DNA from 2 places in the Methylobacterium sp. Gmos3 genome. Region 2 is predicted to be linked to the other one. Evidence: predicted binding sites of a transcription regulator. Region 2 holds the regulator's gene; the other holds the start of a gene.
What was found. Region 2 encodes LexA, which represses DNA repair genes until DNA is damaged. Its sites were predicted from a motif close to TGTTCNNNNTGTGTTCNG; they were not measured.

Region 1: ACS5Q7_RS13355 (PA0069 family radical SAM protein) is a predicted target of LexA. The motif match lies at 1,460-1,477, and genes of this name have one in related genera.

What each region holds. Positions count from the first base shown of each region.
Region 1 is NZ_JBWJYL010000006.1:44,765-54,844, forward strand. It holds gene ACS5Q7_RS13350 (ribonuclease HII) at 1-124, shown strand, start outside; gene ACS5Q7_RS13355 (PA0069 family radical SAM protein) at 345-1,442, opposite strand; gene ACS5Q7_RS13360 (hypothetical protein) at 1,578-2,093, shown strand; gene ACS5Q7_RS13365 (amino acid permease) at 2,228-3,679, shown strand; gene moaB (molybdenum cofactor biosynthesis protein B) at 3,756-4,298, opposite strand; gene ACS5Q7_RS13375 (GNAT family N-acetyltransferase) at 4,354-4,902, opposite strand; gene ACS5Q7_RS13380 (type III PLP-dependent enzyme) at 5,052-6,218, opposite strand; gene ACS5Q7_RS13385 (GNAT family N-acetyltransferase) at 6,909-7,376, shown strand; gene ACS5Q7_RS13390 (lipopolysaccharide biosynthesis protein) at 7,627-9,069, shown strand; one part of gene prfB (peptide chain release factor 2) at 9,203-10,080, opposite strand, start outside.
Region 2 is NZ_JBWJYL010000001.1:318,712-328,791, forward strand. It holds gene ccrA (crotonyl-CoA carboxylase/reductase) at 1-718, opposite strand, end outside; gene ACS5Q7_RS01620 (DNA-3-methyladenine glycosylase family protein) at 941-1,813, opposite strand; gene gltA (citrate synthase) at 1,882-3,171, opposite strand; gene gltX (glutamate--tRNA ligase) at 3,357-4,784, opposite strand; gene ACS5Q7_RS01635 (ComEC/Rec2 family competence protein) at 5,051-7,219, shown strand; gene lexA (transcriptional repressor LexA) at 7,213-7,953, opposite strand; partial or broken gene ACS5Q7_RS01645 (IS256 family transposase) at 8,196-8,358, opposite strand; gene ACS5Q7_RS01650 (SapC family protein) at 8,454-9,272, opposite strand; gene ACS5Q7_RS01655 (invasion associated locus B family protein) at 9,466-10,080, opposite strand, start outside.

The DNA of each region.
Region 1 (10,080 bases), on a different contig from region 2:
GACGCATCCCGGCTATGGCTGGGAGCGCAACGTCGGCTACGGCACCGCCCTCCACCGCGCCGGCCTCGCCACCCTCGGCCGCAGCCCGCACCACCGGACGAGTTTTACGAAGACGTTCGGATAGGCTCGACCTTCCGCCCATCCATCTCTCTCGTCCCGATCGTCTGGCCGGAAAGGTGCCCCCTCCGTCATTGCGAGGAACGAAGCAATCCAGGGACGCGCCACGGTCGGAAGCGGCCCTCCCGCCCCTGGATTGCTTCGCTCACGCTCGCAAAGACGGTGAGGTGTGAGGCGCCGTCGCGTCCTTCCCGGTCAGATGGAACGCGGGGGTGGGGCCGCTCCGCCTAGAACAGGCTGAGCTGCGCCCCCGGCGGCCGGAAATCCTGCGTGTTCAGGGCTGAGCGCCCGAACGAGAAACCGAGTCTTCGTCCCGCGAGCCGCACCCGCTGGCCCACCATCTCGGCATAGGGCCCCTCCCCCCGGAAGCGGTGGCCGAAGCGCGAATCGTTCTCCTGGCCGCCGCGCGATTGGCGCAGCAGGGCGAAGGCCCGCTCCTTCCGCTCGGGAAAATGCTCCGCGAACCAATCGGCCACGAGGTCCTTCACCTCCCGCGGCAGGCGCAGCAGCGCGTGGCCGATGCGGCTCGCCCCATGGGCGCGGGCGGCCTCCAGCAGCGATTCGATCTCGTGATCGGTGAGGCCGGGGATGATCGGCGAGACATTGACCATCACCGGCACCCCCGCCATCGCCAGGGCGCGCATGGCCGCGAGACGCTTCTCCGGGCGGGGCGCACGGGGATCGAGGCGGCGGGACAGGACCGGATCGAGGGTCGGCAGCGAGATCGCGACGAGGGCGAGGTCGCGCGCGGCCATCCGCGCCAGCAGGTCGAGATCGCGCAGGATCAGGTCCGACTTGGTGGTGACGCTCACCGGATGGCGGGCTTCGTCCAGCACCTCCAGCACGGCGCGGGTCAGGCGCTGCTCCCGCTCGATGGGCTGGTACGGGTCGGTGGCGGTGCCCAGCGCGATGGTCTCCGGCCGATAGCCCGGCGCCGCCAGTTCCCGCCGCAGCAATCGCGCCGCGTCGGGCTTGGTGAACAGCCGCGATTCGAAATCGAGCCCCGGCGAGAGCCCGAGATAGGCATGGGTCGGCCGCGCATAGCAGTAGATGCAGCCGTGCTCGCAGCCCCGGTACGGGTTGATCGACCGGTCGAAGGGGATGTCCGGCGAGGTGTTGCGGGCGATGATCGAGGCCGCCCGCTCGGGCCGGACGTCCGTCCGCAGGGGCGCGGGCGCCTCGCGCTCCCAGCCATCGTCGAAGGCCTCCCGCCCGGCGGGCTCGAAGCGGCCGGTCGGGTTCGCCGTGGCGCCGCGCCCTCTCCGTCCCTCGGGCGGCGTGGTGCTTCCCGACAGGCGCAGGGCGGGGGGCGGGTCGTGGCGCATGGGGCTCGCTCCTCGGCCGGAACGTAACACGAACATTCCGCTCGGTCTGCCGAAAATGCGGGCAATGCGAGAGACTTGAACTCCCTGATGCGGAAGGGGCGTTGTCCCGCGTGCAGAATCGGGTATGCGCGCCGCATGCTCTCCGCCGTGACCCTCCTGGACGATCCGGCCGATCCGGACGCGATCGACCGGCTGGCCGACACCCTCAGCGTGCTCGTGTCCGGCGTGGCGGGCGGACTCGTGGGCGACGCCATCATCGTCGTGCCCCGCGAGGCCCCGGCGGTGGCCACCGTCGCCGAGGCGACCGGCGCGGTGCTCGTCACCCATGCCGGCGGGGCGCCCTTCGCGGCGGGGGCGGCGCTGGCCCGGCGCGATTGGATCCTGTGCCTGGAGGCGGGGGACGTGCCAGCCGAGGGCTGGATCCGCACCCTCGACCGCTTCGTCGGCATGGCGAAGCCGGAGATCGGCATCGGCCGCCTTCAGCGGGCCGCGCCGCTGCGCACCCGCCTCCTCGCCCGCGTCGAGGGAGTCATCGGCGCGCGCGGCGTCAGGGCCGGCGACGTGGTGCGGAAGGAGGACCTTCTCGGCCGCTCCGGCCGGACCGGGCGGCTGCGTATCCGCGCCCTCAACGGCCGGATCGACCGTTCCTGAGATACAACCTCGACGCGGCGAAAGCTCATCCAATGTAATTGCAAGCTGCATCCCTGGCGGAACGGCCGGAAACTTGCTCAGTTGCCGGCAACGATAAGCCGCCGCCCTGGCGGAGCCGCGACGGGAAGACTTGGATGGATGCCTCCGGCCTGATGGCGCGCAAGTCGGTCGACGACATCGTCTCGGGCGGGGAAGCGGAGGAACAATCCCTCTCGCGGACCCTGGGGCCGCTCTCGATCATGGCGATGGGCATCGGTGCCATCATCGGCGCGGGCATCTTCGTGCTGACCGGCACCGCCGCCGCGCAATATGCCGGGCCGGGCATCATGCTCTCCTTCGTGCTGGGCGGCATCGCCTGCGCCTTCGTCGGCCTGTGCTATTCCGAGATGGCGGCGCTGATCCCCGTGGCGGGGTCGAGCTACACCTATACCTACGCGACGCTCGGCGAATTCTTCGCGTGGCTGATCGGCTGGGACCTGATCCTCGAATACGCGATGGGCGCGGCCACCGTGGCGGTCGGCTGGTCGGGCTACGTCACGAGCATCCTCAAGGATGTCGGGATCGTCATTCCGGCCCAGATCGCCCACGCGCCGGGCACCGCCATCGAGGGCGGCGGCACCGCCCTGTTCAACCTGCCCGCCGTGCTGATCGTGGCGGTGCTGACCCTGCTGCTGATGCGCGGCACCAAGGAATCGGCCAAGCTCAACAACGTGATGGTGGTCATCAAGCTCGCTGTGGTTCTCGCCTTCATCGGGCTCGGTTGGCGCTACACGAACAGTGCGAACTGGTCCCCCCTGATCCCGCCGAACGACGGCACCTTCGGCCAATACGGCTACAGCGGCATCCTGCGCGGCGCGGGCGTGGTGTTCTTCGCCTTCATCGGCTTCGACGCGGTCTCGACGGCGGCGCAGGAGGCCAAGCGCCCGCAGAAGGACATGCCCATCGGCATCCTCGGCTCGCTGGCCGTGTGCACGATCCTCTACGTGCTGGTGGCGGCGGTGCTCACCGGCCTCGTCCCCTACAAGGAGCTGAACGTGCCGGACCCGATCGCCAAGGGCGTCGACGTGATCGGCATTGGCTGGTTCGGGGCGCTGATCAAGCTCGGCGCGCTCACCGGGCTCACCACGGTGATCCTCGTGCTGCTCTACGGCCAGAGCCGGATCTTCTACACGATGGCCTCGGACGGGTTGCTGCCGAAGATGTTCTCCCACGTCCACCCGACCTACCAGACGCCCTACCGCAGCCAGGCGCTGATCGGCACCTGCGTCGCCCTGGTGGCGGCGCTCGTGCCGATCAACATCCTCGGCGAGATGGTGAGCATCGGAACGCTGGCCGCCTTCTGCCTCGTCTGCGGGGCGGTGATCCACCTGCGCCGCACCGAGAAGCGGATGAAGCGCCCGTTCCGCGTGCCCGCCGTGCCGCTGGTGCCGATCCTCGGCATCCTGTTCTGCCTGCTGCTGATGGCGGGCCTGCCCCTCGACACGTGGCTGCGCCTCGTCATCTGGATGGCGGTCGGCCTCGTGATCTACTTCTTCTACGGACGGAAGCACTCGGTGCTGCGGAAGAAGAACGGGACGACGGCGTAACCGCCCTCCCCCGTCATTGCGAGGCGGAGCCGGCTGGATTGCTTCGCTTACGCTCGCAATGACGGCGTGGGTGGACTCACCCCCGCCGCAAGTGCTCATCCAGCCGGGGCATGATCTCGACGAAGTTGCAGGGTCGATGCCGGTAGTCGAGCTGCTGGCCGAGGATGCCGTCCCAGGCGTCCCGGCAGGCGCCGGGGGAGCCCGGCAGCACGAAGACGTAGGTCGATTTCGCCACCCCGGCGGTCGCCCGCGATTGCAGGGTCGAGGTGCCGATCTTGTCGTAGGAGATCCGGTGGAACACCGCCGAGAAGCCGTCCATGCGCTTCTCGAACAGAGGCTCCAGGGCCTCCGGCGTGACGTCGCGGCCGGTGAAGCCCGTGCCGCCGGTAGTGAGCACCACGTCCACCGCCGGATCGGCGAGCCACGCCTCCACCTGCCCCCGGATGCGCGCCACCTCGTCGGGGACGATGGCCCGGCCGGCGAGGCGGTGCCCGGCCTCGGTCAGGCGCCCGACCAGGGTGTCGCCCGAGCGGTCGTCCTCGGGCTTGCGCGTGTCGGAGACGGTGAGCACCGCGATCCCCAGGGGGATGAAGCGGCGGGCTTCGGAAACATCGGCCATCGGTCAGGGCTCTCCCGGTCGTGACGGGAGATATGGGACGGACCCGAACGAAGGGTTAGGCCGCGTGTCGTCGCGCGGCCGCTCCGGCGGCCGGCACCGCCATCGGCTCGGGCAGGCCGGTCGCCCGAAGGACGCCCTCGGCCCCGCTCAACGCGCCCTCGCGCAGTTCCAGCCCGAGGAAGCGGTCGCGCTCGAACGGGCCGGGCATGGCGAGGCCGGCGGCGAGGTCGCCGCGGAAGCCGAAGCGGGCATAGTAGGGCGCATCGCCCATGAGCAGGATCGCCCCGTGGCCCAGCGCCTCGGCCCGGCCGATGGCCGCCTGCATCATCACCGAGCCGAGCCCCTGGCCCTGGATCGCCGGATCGACGGCGAGCGGCCCGAGCAGCAAGGCGGCCCGGCCCAGCCCGGCCTCGACGTGCCACAGGCGCAGGGTGCCGACGAGCCGGCCCCGGCGCGTCGCGGCGAAGGCGAGGCCGCGCGCGGGCAGACGCCCCTCGCGCAGGCGCTCGGAGGTCTTGGCGCGGCGGTTGCCGGGGAAGCAGGCGTCGAGAAGGCGCTCGCGCGCCGGCACGTCGTGGGGGAATTCCGAGCGGATCTCGATCACAAGCGTGCCCTCCCAGGGTCGACCCAGGTGACGGAATAGGGTTTCGAAAGGACGTGTCCTTTCGCGGGTGCAGGGCGGCGCCCTGCAAGGAGCCTCAGGGCTTCGCCCCGAGACCCCACCCAAGGGCGTGACGCCCTCAGGACTCCCCCTCAGATCACGATCTGCTGGAGCGGCGGGAAGCCGTTGAAGGCGACGGCCGCATAAGTCGTGGTGTAGGCACCCGTTCCCTCGATCAACACCTTGTCACCGATCGAGAGGGAGACCGGCAGCGGGTAGGGCTGCCGCTCGTAGAGCACGTCCACCGAATCGCAGGTCGGGCCGGCGATCACGCAGGGCTCGGTCCGCTCGCCGTCGTGGCGGGTGCGGATCGGGTAGCGGATCGCCTCGTCCATCGTCTCGGCCAAGCCGCCGAACTTGCCGATGTCGAGATAGACCCAGCGCACCTCGTCCGCGTCCGTGGACTTCTTCGAGACGAGCACGACCTCGGCCTCGATCATCCCGGCATTGCCGACCATGCCGCGACCCGGCTCGATGATCGTCTCCGGGATGCGGTTGCCGAAATGCTTGGTGAGCGCGCGGAAGATCGCGTCGCCGTAGCTCTCCACACCCGGGACCGCCTTCAGGTACTTGGTCGGGAAGCCGCCGCCGAGGTTGACCATCGACAGGAAGATCCCCCGCTCGGCGCACTCGCGGAAGATCGTCGCGGCCGAGGCCAGCGCTCCGTCCCACGCCTCGGTGTTGCCCTGTTGCGAGCCGACGTGGAACGACATGCCGTAGGCGGCGAGGCCCTGGCGGTGGGCGTGCTCCAGCACGTCGGTCGCCATCTCCGGCACGCAGCCGAACTTGCGCGAGAGCGGCCAGTCGGCGCCCGCGCCGTCGCACAGGATGCGGCAGAACACCTGGACGGCGCCCGGCTCGAGGCCGGCGGCGGCGGCGGCGCGGGCGATCTTCTCGACCTCGGCCTCGCAATCCACCGCGAACAGGCGGATGCCGTGCGCCAGGGCGCGGCCGATGCAGCGCTCCTTCTTGATGGTGTTGCCGAAGGAGATCCGGTCCGGCGTGGCGCCGGCGGCGAGCACCATCTCGATCTCGGCGACCGACGCGGTGTCGAAGCACGAGCCCATTTCGGCCAGCAGGCGCAGCACCTCCGGCGCCGGGTTCGCCTTCACGGCATAGAACACGCGGGTGTCCGGCAGGGAGCGGGCGAAGGCCGTGTAGTTGTCGCGCACGACATCGAGGTCGAGCACCATCACGGGGCCCTCGTCGTGGCCGAGGTCACGGCGCGCGCGCAGGAAGTCGCGGATCCGGTCGGTCATGGTAGGCTCCCATCCACGTCTCGAGAGCGCCCTCTGCCGGGGCGCGATGTCGAAATCAGGCGGCTTCGCGAGGCCGCCGGCGTCAGGGGGCGATGCGACGCGCGGTCCGGCGTGCTTTGGAGACACGTCGACCCGAGCGGGCGCAGAGCACCCGGAAGCTGCCGTGGATTGGAAGGGAGAATCCCCACCGCACGCCGGGCAAAGAGAAACAAGCCTCTTCGGTGCCGACCTTTGGAGGGTCGGCGAGACCAAAAAAGCCCGTTCGTCGTTGCTTTAAGCTGCGTCCCCCGTGGAGAGCGGGGTTCGCCGGTTTCGCCTCCGGCTGCCGGTTGTTGTCGGGGTCCGGTGTTGCCACCTGGATTGCCGGAAGCGGGGGATCCACCCCCACGACCATCGATCCTAAGACCCCTGGCGGCTGTCCGGCAGTTGACCGGATACCCACCAACCGACACGCGGCCACAGGCACGTGCGAAATTGGGCAGGGGGGACATAATCCCAGGCGGCCCCGACGGCAAGACCGAATTGTGCGCTATCCGCAAAATGCAACCGGCTGGGCCGATGGTGTTGCAGCGGCGCCGCATCCGGGGCATCTCCCTCCGGCAGATGATCCGACGGACGGGCGATGGCAGGGCCGAGAATATCGCAATCGGGCGCAGCGCGGGCCACCGCGTGAACGCTCCCCTCCGCGAGATGCCGCCGGCGCGGCCGGTTCCCGATGTGCGCCCGGCGACGCTGGGCGACCTCGACGCGCTGGTGGCCCTCGAACACGCCGCCTTCGCCACCGACCGGGCGGAGCGGCGGGCGATCCGCCACGCGATCCGCTCGCCGACCATGGACGTTCTGGTGGCGCTCCTCGACGGCGATGTCCTGGTGGGCGCGGCGGTGCTGGAGCGACGCCGGGCGAGCCGGATCGCCCGCCTCGCCTCCATCGCCGTGGCCCCGAACCGGGGCGGGCTCGGCCTCGGCGGCCATCTCCTCGACGCGGCGGAGGACACCGCCCACGCCCATGGCTGCGACCGCCTGCGCCTCGAAGTCCGCGCCGACAACGGCGCCGGCATCCGCCTCTACGAGCGGCGCGGCTACACGCGCTTCGCAGTACGGCCGGATTATTACGAGGACGGGATGGAGGCGTGGCGCTACGAGCGGCTGCTCGGGTAGCCTGCCGGGGGGAGTCAGGGGGCGCCTTGCTTCGGTGGGTCGGCGGGTCTGGGTTCCGGGCTCTTGCCTGCGGCAAGCCCCGGAATGACGGTGTGGGTTTCATGACGAACCCCGTCATTCCGGGGCCGCGCAGTGGAGCCCGGAATCCAGACCCGCCGACCTCCCCGGCCTTGACCCCGCCCGATTAGGGGATTCTTACGCCGCCGCCGATACTGTCATCGGGTCTGCCGCACCGCACGAGACATCCGTTTTGGCCGTCATCGCCGCCTTCATCATCAATGCGGGGCTGAACTTCGTCCTCGGCCTGCTGATCGCCAAGCTGCTCGGCCCGGCCGATTTCGGCCGCTTCGCCCTGGCGACGACGGGCGCCATCGTCCTCAACACCGTGCTGTTCGAGTGGCTGCGCCTCTCGGCGACGCGCTTCTATTCCGGCCGCGTGCGGATGGACGAGCCGTGGATCCGCCACGGGCTCGACCGGGCCTACCTGCGCTTGGGGATTGCGCTCGCCGCCGCCGCCGCCCTCTGCGGCGCCTTCGGCTACGGCGAGGGCGCGGATGGACGCGAGGCGGTCCTGTGCGGCACCGGGCTCGCGGCGCTCGGCATCGGCGTGTTCGATTATCACGCCGCGCTCGCCCGCGCCCGGTTCGACGGCAAGCTCTATCTCGGCCTCGTCGCGGTGAAGAACATCGTGGCCTTCGTGATGATGGCCGGCGCCGCATGGTTCCTGCCGCAGCCGGCCTGGGTGCTCGCGGCGGCGGGCGTGAGCCAGCTCCTCGCCGTCGTGGTCCTACGCGGCCCCCTGCGCGACCCCGCCACGTCGTTCGAGCGGACCCGCCTCTCCGCGACATGGAGCGTCTTCGCCCGCTACGGCCTGCCGCTGATCGCGGCCAACGCCGCCTACCAGCTGCTCTCCTTCGTGAACCGGGGCGCGGTGGCGGCGAATGCCGGCTTCACCGAGGCGGGCTATTTCGCGCTCGCCGCCGACGTGACCTCACGCGCGCTGATGACGCTCGGCACCGCCCTCGACCTGCTGCTGTTCCAGATCGCCGTCCATGCCGAGGAGCATCGCGGTCGCGCGGCGGCCGAGGCGCAGGTGGCGCTCAACGCCGCCACGGTCTTCGCCCTTCTGGCGCCCTGCGCCGTGGGGTTCTGGGCCGTGCTGCCCGCGCTCCAGGCCCTCGTCGTCCCGGAGGCCTATCGGGGGCCGTTCGAAACCTACAGCATCGCCCTGATGCCGGGCCTCTTCGGCCTCGCGATGATGTTCTACGCGGTGAACCCCGCCTTCCAGATCCGTCGGCGAACCCTGCCCGTCGTAGCGGGCGCGCTGGTCGGGCTCGGGCTGAACGGGATCGGGCTCCTCGTCCTGCCGCCGCTGTTCGGCGGGATCGGCGTGGCGCTCGCCCAGACCCTCGGCCTCCTGGGCGCCTGCCTCTGGCTCGGCTGGCGGGCGCTCACCGGGCGTGACAGGCTCGTCCTGCCCTGGGGGCAGATCGGCACGGCGGCCCTCGCCTGCGGCGCGATGGGCCTCGCGCTGGCCCCCTTCCGGCACCTGCCGCCGGCCGTGGCGCTCGCGGTGCTGGTGCCGGCCGGAATGGCCCTCTACGGCGCACTGGTCTGGGTGTTCGACATCGCCGGCCTGCGCGGCCAGGTGATGGCCCGCCTGCGGCCGACGCGGACGGTCGCGGCGGAGTAGCACCCCTCGCCGTCATTGCGAGCGGAGCGAAGCAATCCAGCCGGCACCGCCTCATCCGGATGGGGCGCGCGCTGGATTGCTTCGGCTTCGCCTCGCAAGGACGGGGTGGCTGATGGCACCCCGCCGCGCTTGCTCAGTCGATGTCTTCGACCGCCTCGCCGCCGCCATAGACGCGCTGGGCCAGCGACGCCTCCATGAAGGGGTCGATATGGCCGTCCAGCACCTCGTCCGGGTCGGTGGACTGGGTGCCCGTGCGCAGGTCCTTCACCAGCTGATAGGGCTGCAGCACGTAGGAGCGGATCTGGTGGCCCCAGCCGATATCGGTCTTGGAGGCGGCCTCCGCATTGGCCTTCTCCTCGCGCTTCTTCAGCTCGGCCTCGTAGAGGCGGGCGCGCAGCATGTTCCAGGCGGTGGCCCGGTTCTTGTGCTGCGAGCGTTCCTGTTGGCACGCCACCACGATCCCCGTGGGATTGTGGGTGATGCGCACCGCCGAGTCGGTGGTGTTCACGTGCTGGCCGCCCGCGCCGGAGGAGCGGTAGGTATCGATCCGGCAGTCGGATTCCTTGATCTCGATCTCGATCCGGTCGTCGATCACCGGATAGACCCAGACGCTCGCGAAGCTGGTGTGCCGGCGGGCGTTCGAATCGTAGGGCGAGATGCGCACCAGCCGGTGCACGCCGGACTCGGTCTTGAGCCAGCCATAGGCGTTGTGGCCCTTGATCAGGAGCGTGGCGCCCTTGATCCCGGCCTCTTCGCCGTCGGTCATCTCGACCACGTCGACCTTGAACTTCCGCCGCTCGGCCCAGCGGGCATACATGCGCTGGAGCATGTTGGCCCAATCCTGGCTCTCGGTGCCGCCCGCGCCGGCATGGACTTCGACATAGGTGTCGAACCCGTCCGCCTCGCCGGAGAGCAGGGTCTCGACCTGCCGGCTCGCGGCCTCCTTCTCGACGGCGAGGATCTGCTGCTCGCCCTCGGTGATGGAAGCGGCATCGCCCTCCATCTCGCCGA
Region 2 (10,080 bases):
TCACGGCGATGGCGTTGGCGCCGGAGGCCGCGCAGAGCTGCACGCCGAACACGCCGAGGCCGCCGGAAGCGCCCCAGATCAGCACGTTCTGGCCCGGCCGCACGGTGTGCGGGGCGTGGCCGAACAGCATCCGGTAGGCGGTGGCGAGGGTCAGCGTGTAGCAGGCGGCCTCTTCCCAGGTGAGGTGCTTCGGCCGGTGCATCAGCTGGCGCGACTGCACCCGGCAGAACTGCGCGAAGGAGCCGTCGCCCGTCTCGTAACCCCAGATGCGCTGGGTCGGCGAGAACATCGGGTCGCCGCCGTTGCACTCCTCGTCGTCACCGTCGTCCTGGTTGCAGTGGACGATGACCTCGTCGCCGACCTTCCAGCGCTTCACCTTGGCGCCGACCTTCCAGACGATGCCCGAGGCGTCGGAGCCGGCGATGTGGTACTCGCCCTTGTGCACGTCGAAGGGCGAGATCGGCTCGCCGAGACCGGCCCAGACGCCGTTGTAGTTGACGCCGGCGGCCATGACATAGACCAGCACTTCGTCGTCGCCGATGTCCCACACCGGCAGGACTTCGAGCTGGTGCGACTGCTCCGGCGGCCCGTGGCGCTCGCGCCGGATCGCCCAGGCGTACATCTTGGCCGGCACGTGACCGAGCGGGGGGATTTCCCCCATCTCGTACAGGTCCTTGACCTCGCGACCCGCTTCCTGGACCGCAGCGCTCGCCGCCATGTCGATCTCCTCGCTCACACGCGGTCTTATGCAGTGCCGCGGTTCTTCGGCTTCCGGCTATAGCTGCGTTGCGAAGAGCCTCCAAGTGGGCCGAAAGTCTGAGAAAGCCGGCTTCTCACAGGAACGACGCCGCTCCGCAGAGCAGAGCCTTCGCGCATTCAAAATCCGTTTCTCGAACGGCCAAACATTATTCGGCCGGGACAGGCAGGATGCCCCACCAATTCAGTCGTGGCGGGGTGCTTCGTCGGCCGCCCAGAGGTGTTGCGCGGCATAGCCCCGGTAGGGTCGCCAGGCCTCGGCATGGGCGACGAGTTCGGCCGGGCTCGGGCGGCCGGTGCCCCGGTCGAGGGCCCGCAACAGCCCGACATCGCCCACCGGCAGGGCATCCGGCAGCTTGAGCGCGCGCATGGCGATGTACTGCGCCGTCCAGGGGCCGATGCCCCGGATGGCGGTGAAGCGCGCCACCGCGTCCTCCAGGCTCGAGGCCGGGGCGAACAGGGCGGGATCGGCCAGAACGGCCGCCGCGAGCGCCCGGATCGCCGCGCCCCGGGCGCGGGGCATGTTGAGGACCAGGGCGACATCCGCCTCCACCAGATCCTCCGGGGCCGGGAACAGCCGGTTGAGTGTGCCGATGGCCGGCACGGGCGTCCCGAACGCCTCCGCGAGGCGCCCGGCGAGGCGTCGCGCGGCGGCCACCGACACCTGCTGGCCGAGGATCGCCCGGCATCCGGTTTCGAACGGGTCCCAGGCGCCCGGCAGGCGCAGCCCCGGCCGCGCGGCGACGAGGGGCGCGAGACGCGAATCGCGCGAGAGGCAGGCGCCGATGGCAGCGGGGTCGGCCTCGCAATCGAACAGGCGGCGCAGCCGTGCCGCGACGTCCGAACCGGCGGACGGGTCGAGGCCGGTGAGGGTCGCCACGAGCCCGTCCCCACCGGGCGCCACCGTCACGGTGCCGGCCCGACCGCCGAGGCGAACCGTGCGGGCATAGGGACCGCCCACGTCGGCGCGCTCGACGCCGGGAATCGCCCGCGCCGCGAGGAAGGCGCGCAGGCCCGCCCAATCGTAGGGCTGCCGGACGGGGAGGGTGACGATCACGGGAGGGAGGCCTCCGAAACGAGAAAGGCGGCCCGAAGGCCGCCTTCCGTCAGACGATCACGCCGGCCTCAGCCGCGCGAGTTGATCGGCACGTAGTCGCGCTTGTCCGGGCCGACATAGAGCTGGCGCGGACGGCCGATCTTCTGCTGCGGGTCCTCGATCATCTCGGCCCACTGGGCGATCCAGCCCACCGTGCGCGCCACGGCGAACAGCACCGTGAACATGTCGGTCGGGAAGCCCATCGCCTTCAGGGTGATGCCCGAGTAGAAATCGATGTTCGGGTAGAGCTTCTTCTCGATGAAGTACTCGTCCTTGAGGGCGATCTGCTCGAGCTGCATGGCGACTTCGAGCAGCGGATCGTCCTGGTGGCCGAGTTCCTTCAGGACCTCGTGCGTCACCTTCTGCATCAGGCGGGCGCGCGGGTCGTAATTCTTGTAGACGCGGTGGCCGAAGCCCATCAGGCGGAACGGATCGTTCTTGTCCTTGGCCTTGGCGACGTACTTGCCGACGTTCTCCGGCTTGCCGATCTCCATCAGCATCTTCAGCGCCGCCTCGTTGGCGCCGCCATGGGCGGGACCCCACAGGCAGGCGATGCCGGCCGCGATGCAGGCGAAGGGGTTGGCGCCCGAGGAGCCCGCCAGACGCACCGTCGAGGTCGAGGCGTTCTGCTCGTGATCGGCGTGCAGGATGAAGATCTTGTCCAGCGCCTTGGCGAAGATCGGATTGACCTGATACTCCTCGCACGGCACGGCGTAGCACATACGCAGGAAGTTCGAGGTGTAATCGAGGTCGTTCTTGGGATAAACGAAGGGCTGGCCGATCGAATACTTGTAGGCCATCGCCGCGAGGGTCGGCATCTTGGCGATCATGCGGATCGACGCGATCATCCGCTGGTTTTCGTCGGTGATGTCGGTCGAGTCGTGGTAGAAGGCCGAGAGGGCACCGACCGAGGCGACCATCACCGCCATCGGGTGTGCGTCGCGGCGGAAGCCGGTGAAGAACCGGTTCATCTGGTCGTGCACCATCGTGTGGCGCGTGACGCGGTAATCGAAATCGGCCTTCTGCGCCTCGGTCGGCAGGGCGCCGAACAGCATCAGGTAGCAGGTCTCGAGGAAATCGCCCTGTTCGGCCAATTGCTCGATCGGGTAGCCGCGATAGAGCAGCACGCCCTCGTCGCCGTCGATGTAGGTGATCTTCGATTCGCAGGAGGCGGTGGAGGTGAAGCCCGGATCGAAGGTGAAGGCCCCCGTCTGCGCGTAGAGCTTGCTGATATCGACGACATCCGGCCCGATCGTGCCGGATTTCACCGGCAAGTCGATCTGCTTTCCGTCCACGGTGATGGTGCTGGTGCCGCTCATGGGACGTGGACCCTTCTGATGGGACGTGACGAGACCGGTTCTGCTCCCCCGAGGCGCCCCCGGACCCGAGAGCGCACCGCTTTTGTTGCGGTTGCTCACAGAACCCTCGGTTAGCCGAACGGCAGTGCAGCGGCAACGGGCCGGGTGACAAAGCCTGCCGCCCGCAATGCGAAAACCGGGCCGATTCAGCCCTGCGGAATCTGGTCCCCCAGGCGGGCCAGGCACTCGGTCCGGCCCAGCACGGCCATCACGTCGAACAGGGGAGGGGATGTGGTGCGACCGGTGAGCGCCGCACGCAGAGGTTGCGCCACCTGCCCGAGCTTGCAGCCGGTCGCCTCGGCATGCTGGCGCACCGCACCCTCGGTCGCCGCCGCGCTCCAATCGGGCAGGGCCTCCAGCGCCGGCAGCACCGCCGCGATGCGGGCGCGGCCCTCGTCCGAGAGCAGGGCCTTGGCCTTGTCGTCGGGCACCAGCGGCCGGGCGGCGGTGAGGTAATAGGCGCTGTCGAGGAGTTCGATCAGCGTCTTGGCGCGCTCCTTCAGGCCGGGCATGGCGAGGGTGAGCTTGTCCCGCAGGTCGTCGGGCAGGGGCACGGGGATGCCGCGCTCCGGGCCGACCTGGGGCAGGATCGCCTCGATCGCCGCCACGAGGTCGGCGTCGGTGCTGGTGCGGATGTAGAGGCCGTTGAGATTCGCGAGCTTCACGAAATCGAACCGCGAGGCCGAGCGGCCGACCGCGCCGAGATCGAAGGCCTGGATCATCTCCTGCGTCGAGAAGACTTCCTGGTCGCCGTGGCTCCAGCCGAGCCGGACCAGATAGTTGCGCAGGGCGGAGGGCAGGTAGCCGAGGTCGCGATAGGCCTCGACGCCGAGCGCCCCGTGGCGCTTCGAGAGCTTCGCCCCGTCCGCCCCGTGGATCAGCGGGATATGCGCCATCCTCGGCACCTCCCAGCCCAGCGCCGAGAAGATCTGGCTCTGGCGGGCGGCGTTGGTGAGGTGGTCGTCGCCGCGGATGATCTGCGTGACGCCCATGTCGTGGTCGTCCACCACCACGGCGAGCATGTAGGTCGGCGTTCCGTCCGAGCGCAGGAGCACGAGGTCGTCGAGGTCGCGGTTCGCCCAGGTGACGCGGCCCTGCACCGCATCGTCCACCACGGTCTCGCCCTCCAGCGGAGCCCGCAGGCGGATCACCGGCTTCACGCCCTCCGGCGCCTCGGAGGGATCGCGGTCGCGCCAGCGCCCATCGTAGCGCAGCGGCTTGCCCTCGGCGCGGGCCTGCTCGCGCATCTGGGTCAGCTCGTCCTGCGAGGCGTAGCAGCGATAGGCGCGGCCGGCGGCGAGCAGCCCGTCCACCACCTGCCGATGGCGCTCGGCGCGGGCGAACTGGAACACGACGTCGCCGTCCCACTCCAGGCCGAGCCACCTCAGCCCTTCGAGGATCGCGTCGATGGCCGCCTTGGTGGAGCGTTCCCGGTCGGTATCCTCGATGCGCAGCAGCATCCGCCCGCCGTGGTGGCGGGCATAGAGCCAGTTGAACAGGGCTGTGCGCGCCCCGCCGATATGGAGGAAGCCGGTGGGCGAGGGGGCGAAGCGCGTGACGACGGGAGACGACATCTTTGGTTTTCGGACTGGCGGGGGCGGCCGGCGGCGGCCGGGACCGGATTGCGGTGGAAAGCGCGGCGACGCAAGTTCGATCCCTGCCCGTCGTCGCGTCGGCGCGTTCCGCTGACGGCGACAGGGCATTGCTCCGCCCGCCGGGTCAAGTGCCTGGGGGTGAGATCACCCCAATCCCACCCCGAGACTGTCGCCCGGCCCACCGCGCGCGCTAAGCAACGGGCGGGCGCCTGCGGCATCGTGGGCGCGAGTCGCGGGCGGAATGGATGCAGCGGATCGGGGCGGGGATGGCGGCGGGGGCGACCACTCGCCTCCGCATCCCCGACCTTGCGCTCGGCGCCCTGCGCGGGCGCTTCCTGCACGCCCTCGCCCTCGAGGCCGGGCAGCGGCGGCTGTTTCCCTGGCTCGCCGTCGCGTTCGGCATCGGCATCCTCGTCTTCTTCGCCGCCGCCGATGGGCGGCCCTTTCTGCCCGCGCCTCTCCTGGCCGGGGCGGCCTGCCTCCTCCTCGCCGCCCGGCTCGGAGCGCGGCCCGGGGCGATGGCCCTGGCGCTCGCCCTCGGGTTCGCCTGCCTCGGCTTCGCCGCTGCCGCATGGCGGGTCGAGAGCGTGGCCGCGCCGATCCTCACGCGGACCATGGTCGCGCCGCTCACCGGGGTGATTGAGGGCTTGGACGAGCGCGAGGAGGGCGCGCGGCTCATCGTGCGCGTCGAGAGCTTCGGCGCCCTGCCGCCCGAGGCGCGCCCGCGCCGGGTGCGGGTGTCGTTCCGCAAGGCGCCGCCGCTCAGGCCGGGCGACACCGTGAGCGCCACGGCGCGGCTCCTGCCCCCACCGGAGGCGGCCCGGCCGGGGGGCTACGATTTCGCCCGCGACGCCTACTTCCAGGGGATCGGCGCGGTGGGCTCCCTGGTCGGGCCGATCACGGTCGCGCCGACGCCGGACCTGCCTCCCTCGCTCCGCTTCGCCGCCGCCCTCGACGAGGCCCGCAACGCCCTGACCCGCCGGATCGCCGGCAGCTTCGGCGGCCAGCCCGGCGCCGTCGCCGCCGCGCTCGTCACCGGCAAGCGGGGGCTGATCGGTCCGCAAGCCAACGATGCCCTGCGCGCGGCCGGCATCTACCACGTCGTCTCGATCTCCGGCCTGCACATGGTGCTGGCGGCGGGGGTCGTCTTCTGGCTGATCCGGGCGGTCCTCGCCCTCGTGCCCCATTGCGCCCTGTTCTGGCCGATCAAGAAGATCGCGGCGGGGGCGGCCATGGCGGGCGCCACCGCCTATTGCGCCTTCTCCGGCTGGGACATCGCCGCGGAGCGCAGCCTGCTGATGACGCTGATCATGCTCGGTGCGATCCTCGTGGACCGGCCGGCGCTCTCGATGCGCAATCTCGCCCTCGCCGCCCTCGTCGGCCTCGCGCGGGAGCCCGAGGCCCTGCTCGGACCCAGCTTCCAGATGTCCTTCGGCGCAGTGGCGGGCCTCGTCGCCTGCGCCCGGCTCATCGATGGGCGGCTGTTCCTCACGCCCGGCGCGGGACGCCTCGGGCGGACCCTGGGCCTCGTCGCCAGAGGCATCGTCGGCACCCTCGCCACGACCCTCGTCGCCCAGGTCGCGACCGCCCCGTTCGCGACCTACCATTTCCAGACGGTGCAGCCCTTCGGCGTGCTCGGCAACGCGCTGACCCTGCCCCTCGTTTCCCTGGTGGTGATGCCCTGCGCCGTCCTCGGCACGCTCACCTATCCGTTCGCCCTCGACCGGCCGGTCTGGTGGGTGATGGGGCAGGCGGTGGCCGGGATGCTCGCCGTCTCGGAATGGATCGCCGGGTTCGGCCGCTCCGTCCTCGTGGTGCCGGCCTTCGGCACGGGAGCCCTGCTCCTGCTCGCGGCGGCGCTCCTCATCGCGACGCTTCCCATCTCGAACCTGCGCCGCCTCGCCCTGCTGCCGGCCCTGGCGGGCCTGGCCTTCGCGGCCCTGCCGCACCGGCAGGATCTCTACATCGACCGCCAAGGCGCGGGCGCGGCCCTGCGCGGGGCCGACGGGCGCCTCGTGGTGCTCGGCAAGCCGCCCGCCTTCGTGCTGGAACAATGGCTGAAGGCCGATGGCGACGGCCGGCGGGCCGGCGACCTCCTGGCCGCGCCCCCGCCGGGCCGCTGCGACCGTCTCGGCTGCACCGCCCGCCTGCCGGATGGCCGGGCCGTCGCCCTGGTGAAGGACAGGCGCGCCTTCCCGGAGGATTGCGCCCGCGCCGCCCTCATCGTCACCGCGCTGCGGGCACCGCCGGACTGCGCGGCGCCGCTGGTCATCGACCGGCGACGCCTCGCGGAGGGGGGCGCCGTCTCGGTGAGGCTGGACGGCGACGCCCTGGTTCCAACCTATGCCCACGCGGCGAGCCGTGCGCCGCCATGGCGTTCGGGCCGGGAGCCGGAGCCCCCTTCGGATCAGTAGCGGCGGACGAGGCTCACGAGGCGACCCTGGATCCGCACCCGGTCGGGGCCGAGGACGCGGGTCTCGTAGGCCGGGTTCGCCGCTTCGAGGGCGATGGAGGAGCCGCGCCGACGCAGGCGCTTGAGGGTCGCCTCCTCGTCGTCGATCAGGGCGACGATGATGTCGCCGGTATTGGCGGTTTCCTGCTTGCGGATGACGACGAGGTCGCCATCGAGGATGCCGGCATCGACCATCGAGTCGCCGCGCACCTCAAGAGCGTAATGCTCGCCGCCGGCCAGGAAGTCCGGCGACATGGTGACGGTGTGGCTCTGGCTCTGGATCGCCGCGATGGGCGTGCCCGCCGCGATGCGCCCCATGACCGGGATCGCGACGCCCCGGAACTCCTCATAGGCCCGAGGCTGAGGCGTCGCGGCCGGCGGCAGCTTGGCGAGCCCGCCCTCGACGACGCTCGGGGTGAAGCGCCGGGGCTCGGGCGCCGCAGCCGCCGCCGCCTCGGCCGCCTCCGGCCCGCGCCCCAGAGCGTCGGGCAGGCGAATCACCTCGATGGCCCGCGCCCGGTTCGGCAGGCGGCGCAGGAAGCCGCGCTCTTCCAGGGCGGTGATGAGGCGGTGAATGCCGGATTTCGACTTCAGATCGAGGGCATCCTTCATCTCATCGAAGGACGGCGGCACGCCGCATTCCTGCATCCGCTGCTGGATGAAGCGCAGGAGGTCCAGCTGCTTGCGCGTGAGCATCGTTCGGGTCTCGCAAAGTGGCGGCGGTCGCACGGAAACAAATCGCGAACACGTTAAGCGTTCCGCAAGTGTTCCGCAAGAGACAAGCTTGGCCTTGCGTCGGTTCGTAGGGCGATGCCGGCTCACCCGAACGCTATCGGACCGTCCGAGCCGCTCTCATAGGTCACGGCAGGAGCTTGAGCGGGTCGTGTCCACTAGCGTGGTGTCGCTCGCCGAGAGCCACCACGATCACCGGCTTTGGCCGGGACGCCCAGGCAGGCCAGCACGGCGGGCTCGGCCGTGTCCATCAGGGTCGCGAGCCTTGGCATCTCGGGCCGGAGTTTGATCGGCCGCCCGTCGCCATGGCTGGCGGGCCGCCTCCGCGTCGTCCTGGGCCAATGCGGTGGCGATGGGGGCCGAGACGACGAGCTCGACCCCGCGCAAGCCGCGCCAAGTTCGCATCGCCGCCGCCAGGGAGCGACGACACACGCACCGGACCGGCACCGGCGCGACGCCTGGTCTTAGGCGGCAGTGGCCTCCGCCGGGGGCTGTTCCTCGGCTTGCGCATCGAGGAGCGTCTGCCAGCTGAGTTGCGAGGCGAGGTGGAGCACGATCGCCCCCAACCAACCGCGAGCGTGGAATTCGGCCACCACGTCGGCCGGAAGGGCGCGGAACGCCGCTTCATCGACCAGCTGGAAGCCCGTCAGCGTGGAACTCACCGGGGGGATCTCACCGGTCGCCGTGACGGCGGATGTCGTCAGCCGCAGTTCGGCCGAACGGGGCACCAGCAGGCGGTGTTCCAGCAAGGCGGCCGAGAAACTGCGGGTGGCTTCGTACTCGGCTGCATAGGCCTTGCTCAATGCCATCGCCGCCTGAGCCCGGGGCGTCGGCGCGCCGGCCTCGTCGAACAGCCGGTCCGTCGTCTCGCCATCGGCCTCCGGGACGATCAGCGAACTGGTCGTATCGACGCCGAGCATCGCCGGCCCGTCACCCGCCTGCACGGCGATGAACGGATAGCGCCGCAGATAGGCCGGGATGTAGAGGCCGGGACGCCACACGCCCGCCTTGTCGATGAGCAGGTTGCGCCCCGCTGACAGCCCGCTCAAGGCCAGGGGCAGAGCATCCTCGGCTTGGGCGAAGACGATCGGCATGACGCGCCCCGCCGCGGCGAATTCTGCCACGGTGAGGGGAATCGCAACGGCTTCGGCCGCGAAGCCGAAATGCCCTTCGCGCCGAACCCCGAGCGTACGATGCTCCGGGAATCGGACCACGTCCGGCTTGCCGTAGAACAGCGGCGGCACCTGAGACGCGGGCGAATTGGTGGTTGCGGAGTTGGCCATCGGTTCGTTCTCAGATGTGAAGGACGTCAGTCCAGCATCCCGCCGGACCTGGATGGAGAGCTTCCAGAAGCCGCAATCCGGCAGCGGGAGGAGGCGCGCGGTCTTCAGCCCCCCGCCTCTCGGCTCAGGATCGGGGGCGTCCTGGCCCTGAACGGAACGAGCGGGCTGGGGGCCGAACCCGTCGTCGCTGGCGTCAGCGGGGCTTGATGGCTGCGTCGAGGGCGGCCGAAAATCCCCGGAAGGAGAAAGGCACGTTCACGGTGCGGCGGGCGCCATCCTCGAAGCTCAGGGTGCCGGTTCCGGTCGCGGTCCGCAGGGCGAGCTCGAAATCCTTGTCAGCCTCGACCTCCGCGAAACAGCCCGAGCCGCACCGCTTGAACTCGAGGGGAACGGCCTTCGCTTTCTCTCCCGCCTGGACCTTCGCACCAGCGGGCAGCCAGACCCCGGCCGGCAATTGGACGGCCACGCGGAGAGGGCCATCGGCCGCGAGGCGGCCGATGGCCATGATCGCGATCAGGCCTCCCGGTTGACCGTTCTGCCCCTGCACCTGGATCGTCTGGGTCGCTTCGCAGATCTTGGCCGCGTTGGGCGGGGTCACGCAGCGCACCAGCCAATCCTGATAGGTGGCCGTGGTCACCTGCGGATCGCCAGCCTCCCCGGTCCCGCCGAGGTTCGGAACGGCGCCCTGATTGGCCTTCGCGGCCGCAGGCGCATCAGGAGCCGCCAGCGACGGGCCAGCCCCGATCGCGGCTGAAAGGCTCACCCCGACAGCCATTCCCCGCGCCGTCGCACGCATTGCGCGCTTCAT